Hydrogenispora ethanolica: one gene and its partner. The protein of the gene in region 1 binds, or shares a complex with, the protein of each later gene. Links are inferred from orthologs where the notes say so. Each region holds a gene or a part of one and is shown in the gene's direction. Other genes may lie near its edges.

Evidence for each region. Proteins that work in one complex are often made in the same cells at the same time.
Region 2: the proteins of smc (region 1) and EDC14_RS16790 are in contact, whole or in part, in a crystal structure (PDB 3ZGX), measured with the Bacillus subtilis proteins. The link is inferred for Hydrogenispora ethanolica from one-to-one orthologs.

The regions. Positions count from the first base shown.
Region 1 is NZ_SLUN01000043.1:40,432-46,344, forward strand. What follows is about bases 1-4,105. They hold smc (chromosome segregation protein SMC), read left to right. Parts: upstream 1-344; coding sequence 345-3,905; downstream 3,906-4,105. Other genes in these bases: EDC14_RS23265 (sigma-70 family RNA polymerase sigma factor), read left to right, coding at 1-261; ftsY (signal recognition particle-docking protein FtsY), read left to right, coding at 3,943-4,105. Also shown: more of ftsY, read left to right, coding at 4,106-4,869; tRNA (N6-isopentenyl adenosine(37)-C2)-methylthiotransferase MiaB, read left to right, coding at 4,894-5,913. UniProt on the Bacillus subtilis protein: Required for chromosome condensation and partitioning.
Region 2 is NZ_SLUN01000022.1:38,003-43,536, reverse strand. The notes cover bases 1-2,923. They hold EDC14_RS16790 (segregation and condensation protein A), read left to right. Parts: upstream 1-1,050; coding sequence 1,051-1,797; downstream 1,798-2,923. Other genes in these bases: EDC14_RS16775 (DUF3866 family protein), read left to right, coding at 2,757-2,923; EDC14_RS16780 (hypothetical protein), read left to right, coding at 2,359-2,712; scpB (SMC-Scp complex subunit ScpB), read left to right, coding at 1,794-2,375; EDC14_RS16795 (HDIG domain-containing metalloprotein), read left to right, coding at 517-1,041; EDC14_RS16800 (nucleoside kinase), read left to right, coding at 1-278. Also shown: more of EDC14_RS16775, read left to right, coding at 2,924-3,878; EDC14_RS16770 (NUDIX domain-containing protein), read left to right, coding at 3,871-4,413; EDC14_RS16765 (hypothetical protein), read left to right, coding at 4,533-5,204; spoIIM (stage II sporulation protein M), read left to right, coding at 5,352-5,534. UniProt on the Bacillus subtilis protein: Participates in chromosomal partition during cell division. May act via the formation of a condensin-like complex containing Smc and ScpB that pull DNA away from mid-cell into both cell halves.

The DNA.
Region 1 (5,913 bases):
GTACAAAAATTGGCCATTGTATTGGAGGCTCATCTTTCCCCCGTAGAGTACCAAGTCATTCAAATGCTGCTGAATGGCCTGACGATTCATGAGATTCAGCAGCATTTGCGACTTTCCATGAAGGCTGTCGATAATGCACGGACTCGGGCGCGGATCAAGTTGAAGAAGATACTATTTCAATACGGCTCTTTACTGAACCCCAAAATTCCACTCAAAGCTCGCAAGCGAAAAGACCTCTCGATCCACCTTGAAGTCGGTTAACCTGCAGAAACCCGCTCAATTCGGCGGGTATTTCTTTTTTGCCCATCTTGTGGTAAAATACTTTGAGCGAAGGAGGAACCGTTTTGTATTTAAAACGCCTGGAAATCGTGGGTTTTAAATCATTTGCCGATAAAACCCGGTTGGAAATTCCATCCGGCGTGACCGCAGTGGTCGGGCCGAACGGCAGCGGCAAGAGCAATATCTCCGACGCTTTGCGCTGGGTATTGGGTGAACAGAGCATCAAAACTCTGCGCGGCTCCAAGATGGATGACGTTATTTTCGCGGGCAGCGATCAACGTCGGCCACTGGGTCTCGCGGAGGTCTCGATCGTGTTGGACAACAGCGATCATTCCATTCCGGTGGATTTTACGGAGATCGCCGTGACCCGAAAGCTTTTCCGTTCTGGAGAAAGTGATTATTTAATCAACAAATCCTCCGTCCGCCTTAAGGATGTGCAAGAACTTTTTTTCGATACCGGCCTCGGCAAGGAGGCTTACTCTGTTATTGGACAAGGGAAGATCGATTCCATTCTGTCGGTGAAGGCCGAGGACAGACGGGCCATCTTTGAAGAGGCCGCGGGGATCAACAAATATAAAACCCGCAAGATGATTGCGGAAAGAAAACTGGAAGAGACGGACCGGAATCTGCTCCGGGTGCAAGATATCTTGCAAGAGCTGGCGGGACAGTTGGGACCGCTCGAATCTCAGGCGGCTCTGGCCGAAAAATACTTGGCGCTCAGGCAGCAATTGAGCCAGGTGGAAATCCATTATTTCGGCGCTTTGATTACTCGGCTTCAAACCGAGCTGAACGGGATCATTCAAACCCGAACTGAATTGGACGCGGCTTTTCAGGATTTTGAAGGCCAGGAGAATATTATTGAAGCGGAAATTGAGGCCAAACGCTATCAACTGTTGGAGCACGACAACCAGCTCACGCAGTTTAACGAGGAATATTACCGCCTTCAGAACCAGATCGACAAGTTTGCCGAGCAGGTGAATTTTCTCCAGGAAAAACTATCCGATCTGGACCGGCAACAGTTGGAGCAGCAAAACGGTTTGGAGACGGGGCGTCAGCGTCAGGCTGCACTCCGGGAACAGCAGGGGGTTTTAGAGACCGAAATCACCGCCATCCGCCAGCAAGTGGAAGCCGAAGGCCAATTGTTGCAGGAGCAGGAAAGCGTGCTGGCAACCTTCAATCAGCAGCTCGCCACGTTCGAAGCGACCGAACAATCGGTGAAGAATGATTATATCGAGACGCTGAATCAGATTGCCGCTCTCAAAAATAAGATCAATAGTGCCGAACTGCAAAAAGATTTTATCCAGAAGCAAGTCTCCGAATGCCGACGCAAACAAGAAATCCTCGAGAAACAGCTGGCACAATCGGAAAACGAAGCGGAATCGCGACAGCAGGATTTGTCCCGCATCGAAGCTGAGCTTTCTCATTGTCAACAAACCATGATCGAGCTTAGCTCCAGAAATACCCGGCTGGAGCAGGAAGTGGGCGGGTTGGAGCGGAAAAACAGAGAATGGCAGGATAAAGCCCGGGGTCTCGAGAGTAAAATCGCACTGCTGGATGAGATGGAACGGAGTTACCAGGGTTACTTTCAGGGCGTCAAATCCTTATTGGCGGAAGCAGTCCGCGAACCCTTCTATGCCAGCATCAAAGGGATTATTGCCGATCTGATCCAGGTCCGGCCCGGTATGGAGCTGGCTATCGAGACCGCGCTGGGTTCCAATCTTCAAAACGTGGTGATCGAAAGCGACCGGCAGGCCGAAGCGGCTATCACCTTTTTAAAGAAACATAATAAGGGCAGAGCTACCTTTCTGCCACTCAATACGATTCAGGGTTCGGAAGGGCGGGTTGGACAGTATCAGGTATTGTTGGCGCAACATGGCTGTCATACCGCGCTTTCTCTGTTGACCTTCGATCCCCTTTACCGCCAGGCGCTCGCTTATTTGATCGGTCAAACCGTGGTCGCTCCCGACCTGCGCACGGCCATTCAGATTGGACAGAAACTGGACCGCAGCATCCGGACTGTCACTCCCGAAGGCGATCTGGTGATTCCCGGCGGTGCCATCACCGGCGGAAGCGTCGACAAACGGCGCTTAGGCCTGTTGAGCCGGCGCAGAGAAATCGAGGACCTCAAGGCGGAGAAAACAGCTGCCGAAGCGGAGCTTCAAAAAGGGATGGCGACTGCGGCCGGTTACCGCCAGGAATTGCAGCAAAACGCGCAGACTGCCAAAGACTTGATGAGGCAGGAGAACGAAGCGAAAATCCAAAAAGCGACGGTTGCCAAAGAACTGTCCAATCTACAACTGGCCATTGAAAAGACCCATCAGGAGCAGCGGCTCCATGCCGAACAATTGCAGGAATTGGCCGGCCAATGCGATCAGTTCGAGTTGGGCCAGGGTGAACTGGCCCAGTCCATGGCGGAGAAAGAGCAAGCCTTGCGGGAACTGGAGCATCAGCTTTCGGAACTGGCGGGACAGATGAAAGCCGCCAAGGAACAGAAAGAGGCGCTGATCCAGGGGATCGGCGAGTTACGATCCAGTTTGAGCGCCAAGCGCCAAGCCGAGCAGGGCAAAAATGCGCTCAAAGGGCAGTTGGATAAGCAACTGGCGGAACTGCTGGCTTTCTTTGCTGAATTGGATAACAAGTTGGCGCAGTTTGACGCCGAAAGACTTAAGATTCGGGAGACCATCGCCGCCACCGAGACCAAAACCGCGGCCATTAAAGAGCAACTGCAAACCCAGGAAAGCCTGATCGAGCGGAACAAGCATGAACGCGCCACCATCAGCCAGGCCATCAAGGAACTTGAGACCAAACAGCGGAGCCTGCGCCGGAAGAGCAATGAGTTCCAGAATCAGCTGCACCGTTTGGAGCTGCAAGCCAATCAGAAGCAGATGGAGATCGAAAATTTTGAACGAAACCTGGACGAAGATTACGGCTCCGATTGGTCCACCCAGTATGATCCTGCCTGGGAACTGCCTGAGGAGCCGGAGCGCCGGATCGAGGAATATAAGAGCCAACTGCGGGACTTGGGCACCGTCAATATTGCGGCCATCGAGGATTTTCGGCAGGTCAAGGAACGTTTTGAGTTTCTGACCGATCAGTCGCAAGACTTGACCAAGGCCAAAGAATCATTGCTTAAGGTGATTTATGAGATTGAACGGACCATCATCAAGAAATTCAACGAGACCTTCGCCACCATTCGCGACCAGTTCCGGCAGATCTTCGGCGAACTGTTCGCCGGCGGCAATGCCGATTTATACTTATTGGAGCCGGACAGCCCGTTGGAATCGGGGATCGAAATTATCGCCCAACCGCCGGGTAAAAAACTACAAAGTCTGTCGCTGCTTTCCGGAGGAGAGCGGGCCATGACCGCAATCTCTTTATTATTTGCGATCCTGGCGGTCAAACCGTCGCCTTTTTGCGTGCTGGATGAGATCGACGCCACCCTGGATGAAGTGAACGTGGAACGCTTCTCGCATCTGTTGGAAATGTTCAGCCACAGACTGCAATTCATTGTGATCACCCACCGTCGCGGCACCATGGAAGCGGCGACCGCGCTCTACGGGGTGACTATGGAAGAGATGGGAGTCTCCAAATTAATCTCGCTGGATCTGAATGAAAAAGTGGGCTGAGCCCTAAAAATATGAATCATAAGGAATGGACCATACGATGGCGGAGAATAACAAAGGCCTATTTGCCCGTTTAAAAGAAGGGCTATCGAAAACCAAGAATTCTTTAGTGACCAATCTGGAAGGGATCTTCTCATCCTATCAGAAAATTGACGAGGAGCTCTTTACCGAGTTGGAAGACACCCTGATCATGGCGGATGTCGGCGTGGAAACCACCACTTACCTGACAGATCAGCTCCGAGAGACTGTGAAGCAGCAAAAGGTGTCCGATCCCGCCCAATTAAAGCCATTGCTGATCGGACTGATCCGGCAGGTGATCGAAGGAGCCGGACGAAAACAGTTTAATTTCGATGCCCGCGATAAAGTGTTGCTGATCGTCGGCGTCAACGGTGTCGGCAAGACGACCACCATCGCCAAATTGGCGGCCCGTTTCAGCGACCATCGGCGCCAGGTTCTGCTGGTGGCGGCCGACACCTTCCGGGCCGCGGCCACCGAGCAATTGATGCAATGGGGCGAACGCATCGGCGTGCCCGTCATTCATCACCAGGAAGGGGCCGATCCCGCGGCGGTCGTCTTTGACGGCATGGCGGCGGCGCAGTCCCGCAAGAGCGATCTGGTGATCGTCGATACCGCCGGGCGTTTGCATACAAAGGTCAATTTGATGGAAGAATTGAAGAAAGTGCGCCGGATCATCACCCAGAATATCGGGGGCCGCCAGTTGGAGACCTTGTTGGTGCTGGACGCCACCACCGGACAGAACGCAGTCAATCAAGTCAAGGTATTCAAAGAGGCCGTCGCAATCGACGGGATCGTCCTCACTAAGCTGGACGGCACGGCCAAAGGCGGCGTGGTCCTGGCTATCGCGCATCAGTTCCAGATCCCGATCTACCTCATCGGAGTGGGTGAGAAAAAGGAAGATCTGCAGGAATTCGACGCGCTGGCCTTTACCCGGGCCTTATTTGAGTGAGACTAAAAAATAGGGGAATTTACAGTGCCACAGCAATATTTCATCACCACCTTCGGCTGCCAGATGAATGTTCACGACTCGGAAGTCTTGGCGGGCTTACTCGGCAAGATGGGTTATTCTCAGGCCGCCTCCCCGGAAGAGGCGGATCTGATTCTGCTCAATACCTGTTGCGTCAGGGAGAATGCCGAAAATCGTTTATACGGTCATATCGGGAATCTGAAGACGCTCAAAGAACGGAATCCCAACCTGATCATCGGCGTCTGCGGCTGCATGGTTCAACAGCCCAGCGAAGTCGCCAAGATTCAGGAGACCTACAAACATGTGGATCTGGTCTTTGGCACCCATAATGTGCATCAATTGCCGGAGTTGCTGGATAAGATCCGTACTTCCCAGTCGCGGGTCTTTGAAGTATGGGATAGCGAAGGGGAGATTCATGAGGGTCTGCCCACCAAACGGGACGATCCCCATAAAGCCTGGGTTACGGTGATGTATGGCTGCAATAACTATTGTTCCTATTGTATCGTGCCGTATGTCCGGGGCCGGGAGCGCAGCCGCCGGCCGGCCGAGATCCGCCAGGAGATCAAGGAATTGGTGGAGTCCGGGGTCAAAGAGGTGACCCTGCTCGGCCAGAATGTGAACTCCTACGGCCTGGACTTCCCGGAGCGGGATTGGAATTTCGCTAAACTTTTGCAGGAGATCGCCTCCGGTACCGGGATCCCGCGGATTCGTTTTCAAACCTCTCATCCCAAGGATCTCTCGGATGAGTTGATCGAGACCATGGCGGCCTCTAGGCAGATCTGCCGCCATTTGCACCTGCCGGTGCAGGCCGGCAGCAGCCGGGTCTTAGAACGGATGAACCGCAAATATACCAAAGAGAGTTACGAGGCGCTGGTCGCCAAGATCAAAGCGCGGCTGCCAGAGATCGCCCTGACGACCGACATCATCGTCGGCTTTCCGGGTGAAACCGAGGCTGATTTCGAGGAAACGCTGGACTTGGTCCGGAAGATCCGCTACGACGGCGCTTTTACTTTCATTTATTCGCCA
Region 2 (5,534 bases), on another replicon or contig:
GATTGTGGCCCATGGTCCGGCGCGGCGAGGAACAATATATCTTTCCTTACCAGGAAGAAGCGGATATAATGTTTAATTCCGCGCTCATCTATGAGTTGGCTGTTCTAAAAAACTTTGCTACGCCGTTACTTGAAAAAATTGCGCCCGATGTACCCGAATATTCGGAAGCAAAGCGTTTACTAAAATTCTTGAGTTACTTTTTACCCTTGGAAGGCGGAGAGATACCACTTAACTCCCTGTTACGGGAGTTTATTGGAAACAGCTGCTTTGCGAAATAGTTGAGGCCTTGGAGTCACCTGCTTTTCTTGACTTCAATTGTGAATTAGTGTTAAAATGAAGCGAACTATAAGTACAGTTTGATGATCCGGTATTTCGGATCTTTATTTTTGACCTGTGATTTTTTAGGAACTAACGTTAGGAACAATCGTTAGTTTATGGTGGCATTGTAGTTATAGTTCCGAACGCATGTTTAATGGAAGAGGCGGCTTTGCCATGAAAGCGGTTAAAGCGGATTGAATGATGATAGTGAAACGGATTTTAAAGTCCTGGATCGGAACGTTCTCTCTCGACGATTATCAATTAATCGACGGTTATTTGAATGAAGCGGGTAAAACTCTCTTTTTTCAAATGGGAAAGATCGATCAGTTTCATTCCCTTGCTGTTGCTCAAACAATCATAGCCGACTCGAAAAGGGAAGCTCAACCGTCTTCTCACGTAATTCAAGCTGCATTATTGCATGATGTTGGGAAAATGGCGGATGATTTCAACTTACTCACCCGTATCCTGGTGGCTTTAATCCGACGGTTGGTACCGATTTATCGGGGCAAATTGGCGATGGCTCAGTTGGACCGGCGTTTCTGGGGGAGGGTGCGCTACGGATGTTATATCGACTTGATTCACCCGGTTCGGGGTGCGCACTTGACGCTCCGGGCCGGTTTCGATCCGGCAGTGGCTGAGTTGATTCGACGTCATCATGATCCGCCGAGGCTCAATCAAAATCCTGATTTGACAAAATTGCAAACCGCCGATGATCAAAATTAAGGAATGCCGATGGATTATCAAATTCAATTGGATATTTTTCAAGGGCCGCTCGATCTTTTATTGCATTTGATCGAGAAAGATGAGATCGATATTTATAACATTCCGATCGCTTTGATTACCGAAAAATATCTGGAATACCTCCAAACGATTCAGATGTTGAATTTGGAGACCGTAGGTGATTTTTTAGTCATGGCAGCGACCTTGATGCAGATCAAGGCCAAGCTTCTATTACCGCAGAGTCAGTCTGCCGCCACAACTGAAGCGGATGCCGCCGAAGAAGATCCGCGTTGGGAATTGGCTCAAAAATTAATCGAGTATAAAAAGATTAAGGAAGCCACTCGCAGCCTGATTACACTTGAAAGCGAACAATTGCAGATATATCCGCGCTCAGGAGGGGAATTTGCCGATCAAAAATTGGCTCCCGAGGCCGATCCCATCAAGAACCTTTCGATTTGGGACCTGATGGAAGCTTTTAAGGCAATTATCGAAAGTCAATTCACCAAGGATTTTGATACCATTCCTAAGCAGGAAGTTTCCGTTAAACAACGAATGAATGAAATATTGGCTCTCATTCAAAATGAAGGCCGGGTCTATTTTAAACAAGTATTTGCGGAGATTAGGAGTAAAATTGGCCTCATAACCTGCTTTTTGGCCGTCTTGGAGTTGATTCGTCTGAAGCAGATCGTGGTTTTTCAAGAGGCTCTTTTTAGCGACATTCGATTATCCCTTCCCGAGAAGGTGATGAATACGCAATGAATTTAACTATGGCGCGTGCTGTCATTGAAGCGTTGATTTTTGCTTCTTCAGAGCCCATTCAACTTAAAACAATCGCCGAGATTGTCGAGATCAACGAACATACTGTGAAACAATTGCTTGGGGACTTAATGGCTGATTATCAGCATGCCAAAAAAGGGATTCAGATCATTGAAGTCGCCAACGGTTATCAATTCTATACTCACCCGGAGTGTTCCCCCTATCTGGAAAAGTTGCAGAAAACCCCGCGCAATGTCGGGCTTTCACCCGCGGCCATTGAAACTTTGGCCATTGTTGCCTACAAGCAGCCAATTGCCAAAGCGGAGATCGAGGCATTGCGCGGAGTGAGCGTCGAAAGTTCCATCGCCACGTTGGTCGATAAAAATCTGATTGAAGAGGCCGGGCGGAAGGAAGCTCCGGGCCGGCCCATTTTATACCGAACGACCAAACAATTTTTAAGGTATTTTGGCCTCAACCATCTGGATGAGCTTCCGAAGATTCCGGATTGGGTCGGGGTGGGAACGGGCGAACTGGAATTCACCGTAAAAACGGAGGTAAATAAAAATGCGCGAATTTCTTAAGCGGTATTTTAAGATCGAATTAAGTCGGGATAATAATTATTACTTCGGTTTATCACTCTTGATCGTAGGGATCGTTTCGATTTTTTGGTATTTGAAGTTCGATCTGTTTGAACCATTGGCGTTTTTGGTCACGTTTCTCATTATCGGCTGGGGGTTTGTTTTACTGTGGAAAAGCGATGACGATTTACGTTTTGAGCAAGCCCAAGCAAAAATCGCTGCGTTGGAAACGGAGCTGGAAAGCTATCGCATGGCAAGCGCGAATACCCTTTCGCTTCCGAATGTCCAACCTTCGCAATATTTGAGAAAATACCGCAGCCATCGCCGGCATTGCTTCTGAGTTTTCATAGATGAATCGCATGTATCGGCAAAAGAGGAATGGGTATGTTTGAAACCGCAAAAGGCAGAGTTGTCGAAGTTCTGTTTCAAAGTCCCGATCTCCAGGAATTACTGGTGGAAATAGACGGCCAGCTTCAACGTGCTTATCATTACCCTTGTTTTCAGCGGAAACTCCAACCGGGCGAGGAAGTATTCCTTAACACCAGTGCGGTGAAGCTCGGTTTGGGGACGGGCGGTCGTCATTTCGTATTACCTGCCGGGGAGTCCGACGTTCCGGCCGAAGCGCCGGCGGGACATATCATGAAACTACGTTATACTCCGTGGCAGTTTCCGGTTTTGGCGGTAGAAGAGGAGGCTAGCCCTTTTCATGAGGCGCTGGAGAACGCTACTTCGTTGCGGGGCGTTCCGGTGGTCGCCGCTTCTCTCCATAGCATGCTTCCGGGGATCATCCTCGGTTTTCGCAGCTATTTTCCGAGAAAGCCTCGAATCGTTTACATCATGACCGACGGTGCCGCCCTTCCGGTTGCTTTGAGTCAATTGGTCCGGGAATTGAAGGCAAAAGAATTGCTTCAGGCTACCATAACTACCGGGCATGCCTTTGGGGGCGATCTCGAAGCGGTCAGTATTCCTTCCGCACTAGTCGCGGCCGTCGAGGTTCTCTCGGCCGATCTGGTCATTTGCGGATTGGGTCCGGGGATTGTCGGCACGGGTACGGCCTTGGGATTCAGCGGAATTGAGCAATCCTGGATCATCGACCTCACCAGCCGCCTGCAAGGCATCCCGATATTGGCTCCCCGGGTCAGCACGGCTGACCGCCGGGAGCGTCATCACGGATTGAGCCATCATTCCCTTACCGTCTTGGACCTGGCCAATCAGCCAGCTTTGGTGGGACTATCCAACCGGCTTCCCGCGGACTTGATTGAAGAGATTACCGCAGCAGTGATTTTAAAAAAACTGGAACAGCGTCACCGTTGGTACGCGCTGGACGATCCTCCGGCCGCCCAATTATTGGCCGAGCACCAGATTTATGTCAAAACCATGGGGCGGACGGCGAATGAAGATCCCTGGTTCTTTCAGACTTCAGTGACAGCCGGCATGTTGGCTGCCAGAGCCGCGCTGAACCAGTTAGATACCTTAGCCAAATTGGAGATGGAGAATCATGGCTGAAAATTTGAAGGAAACCACGGTTTCCAAGAATACGATTCACCATGGCAGCTTTCTCGATTTGCACCGTGACCAAGTGCGGCTGCCCAACGGCAAGATTGCCAATCGGGAATACCTGCTTCATCCCGGGGCGGCAGCTGTCGTCCCTCTGCTCGATGATGGCCGAATTGTTATGGTGAAACAATTCCGCTACCCCACCGGTCAAATCATTTTAGAGATTCCCGCCGGCAAACTCGATGCGGGGGAAGAACCGGAGACTTGCGCACGGCGCGAGCTTTCGGAAGAGATCGGTTACGAGCCGGGCGAATTGATTTATTTATCCTCCATTTGGACCACTCCTGGATTTACCAACGAGGTTATCCATTTGTTCCTGGCCAAACAATTGCGGCCCTTCCGGAGAGAGCCGGATCCAGACGAGTTTTTGGCGACCGTTACGATGACCAAGGAAGAAGTGTTGCAACATTTGGATACTGCGGCGATTGTCGACGCCAAAACAGTGGTTGCCCTGTCTTATGTCGAACGGCGCAACTTATGGTGATATTCATCGATACCCAGCATATATTGGACTGCTTTGAATATAGATTATCAGGCGTATTTAGCGGAAATATCCATTCGGAAGATAATCAATGACTCAATCCATGTCAAAAAGGTGATCAATTGCAGACCGTTCATTTGACGTTCAATGCCTCCGGAGCGGTGGAAGGTGCCCGGCGCGGCGACGCGGTAGTTATTGTGGATATTATTGATATGTCGACCAGCACGGAAGTGGCGCTGGAGAGTGGAGCCATTGCTGTTTTTGGCGCGGCTCCGACCGGATGCAAGGTTCCGTTGAATATCAATCCTGATCGGATCGGGTATTTGGCGGGGAAGACCGCTTTGAAATACAAAACGCAACTGATCGTGGTGGCCGAGCCGCGTTATGGCGAGGATAGCGAGCGGGCCAAACGGGCCGAAGCCGCTCTGGCTGGTGTGGCACGATCCGGCGCGGAAGTGGGCTCGATCATCCCCAATATCGGCACGGAGATCGGAAAATTTGCCGTTTTTACCGGTAAAGTCGTATTATTCATCTCGGACACCGGCGGAGTCGCTTTTGACGCGGCCTATAATAACGGAGCGCCGGCGGTCCTGACCGCGACAGTGGTCAGAACTCCACTCAAAAAAGGTTGCGAACCGGCCAAAGTCGGGATCGAGCGCGCCATCGAAACAGCGCGGAAATTGGATTGCGGCATTACAATCGTTGCTGCCAGCGCCAATTCGCTGGAGGATGTGCTGGCCGCGCAATATCTGACCCAGGCGGTGATACAGAGCGGCTTTTTAAATCCTGCTTGACTGAAGCGATGGTAGCGTAAAAGGCCGGTTTTTTTGCCGTTGGCCCAGTTGGGACAAGAACGATCCGCAGCCTGAATCTCGCAAAAGACAATCATATATTCTCCTACTTGACCATAAAATTTTAACAATGGACAAGGGGGGAAGATGATGCTTTTAACATTACGATTGCGCCAAATAATCCAAGATTATATCAGAGATCGCATCTTCTTGGTCGCGCTGGTTTTAATCCTGTTATCGATGGGGATAGCCTTTGGAGTGATAGCCGCAAGCGTATTGGAGAAGGATCAGCAACGTGAATTGGTCCGGTTTGTAAACCAGGGGCTGCATGGG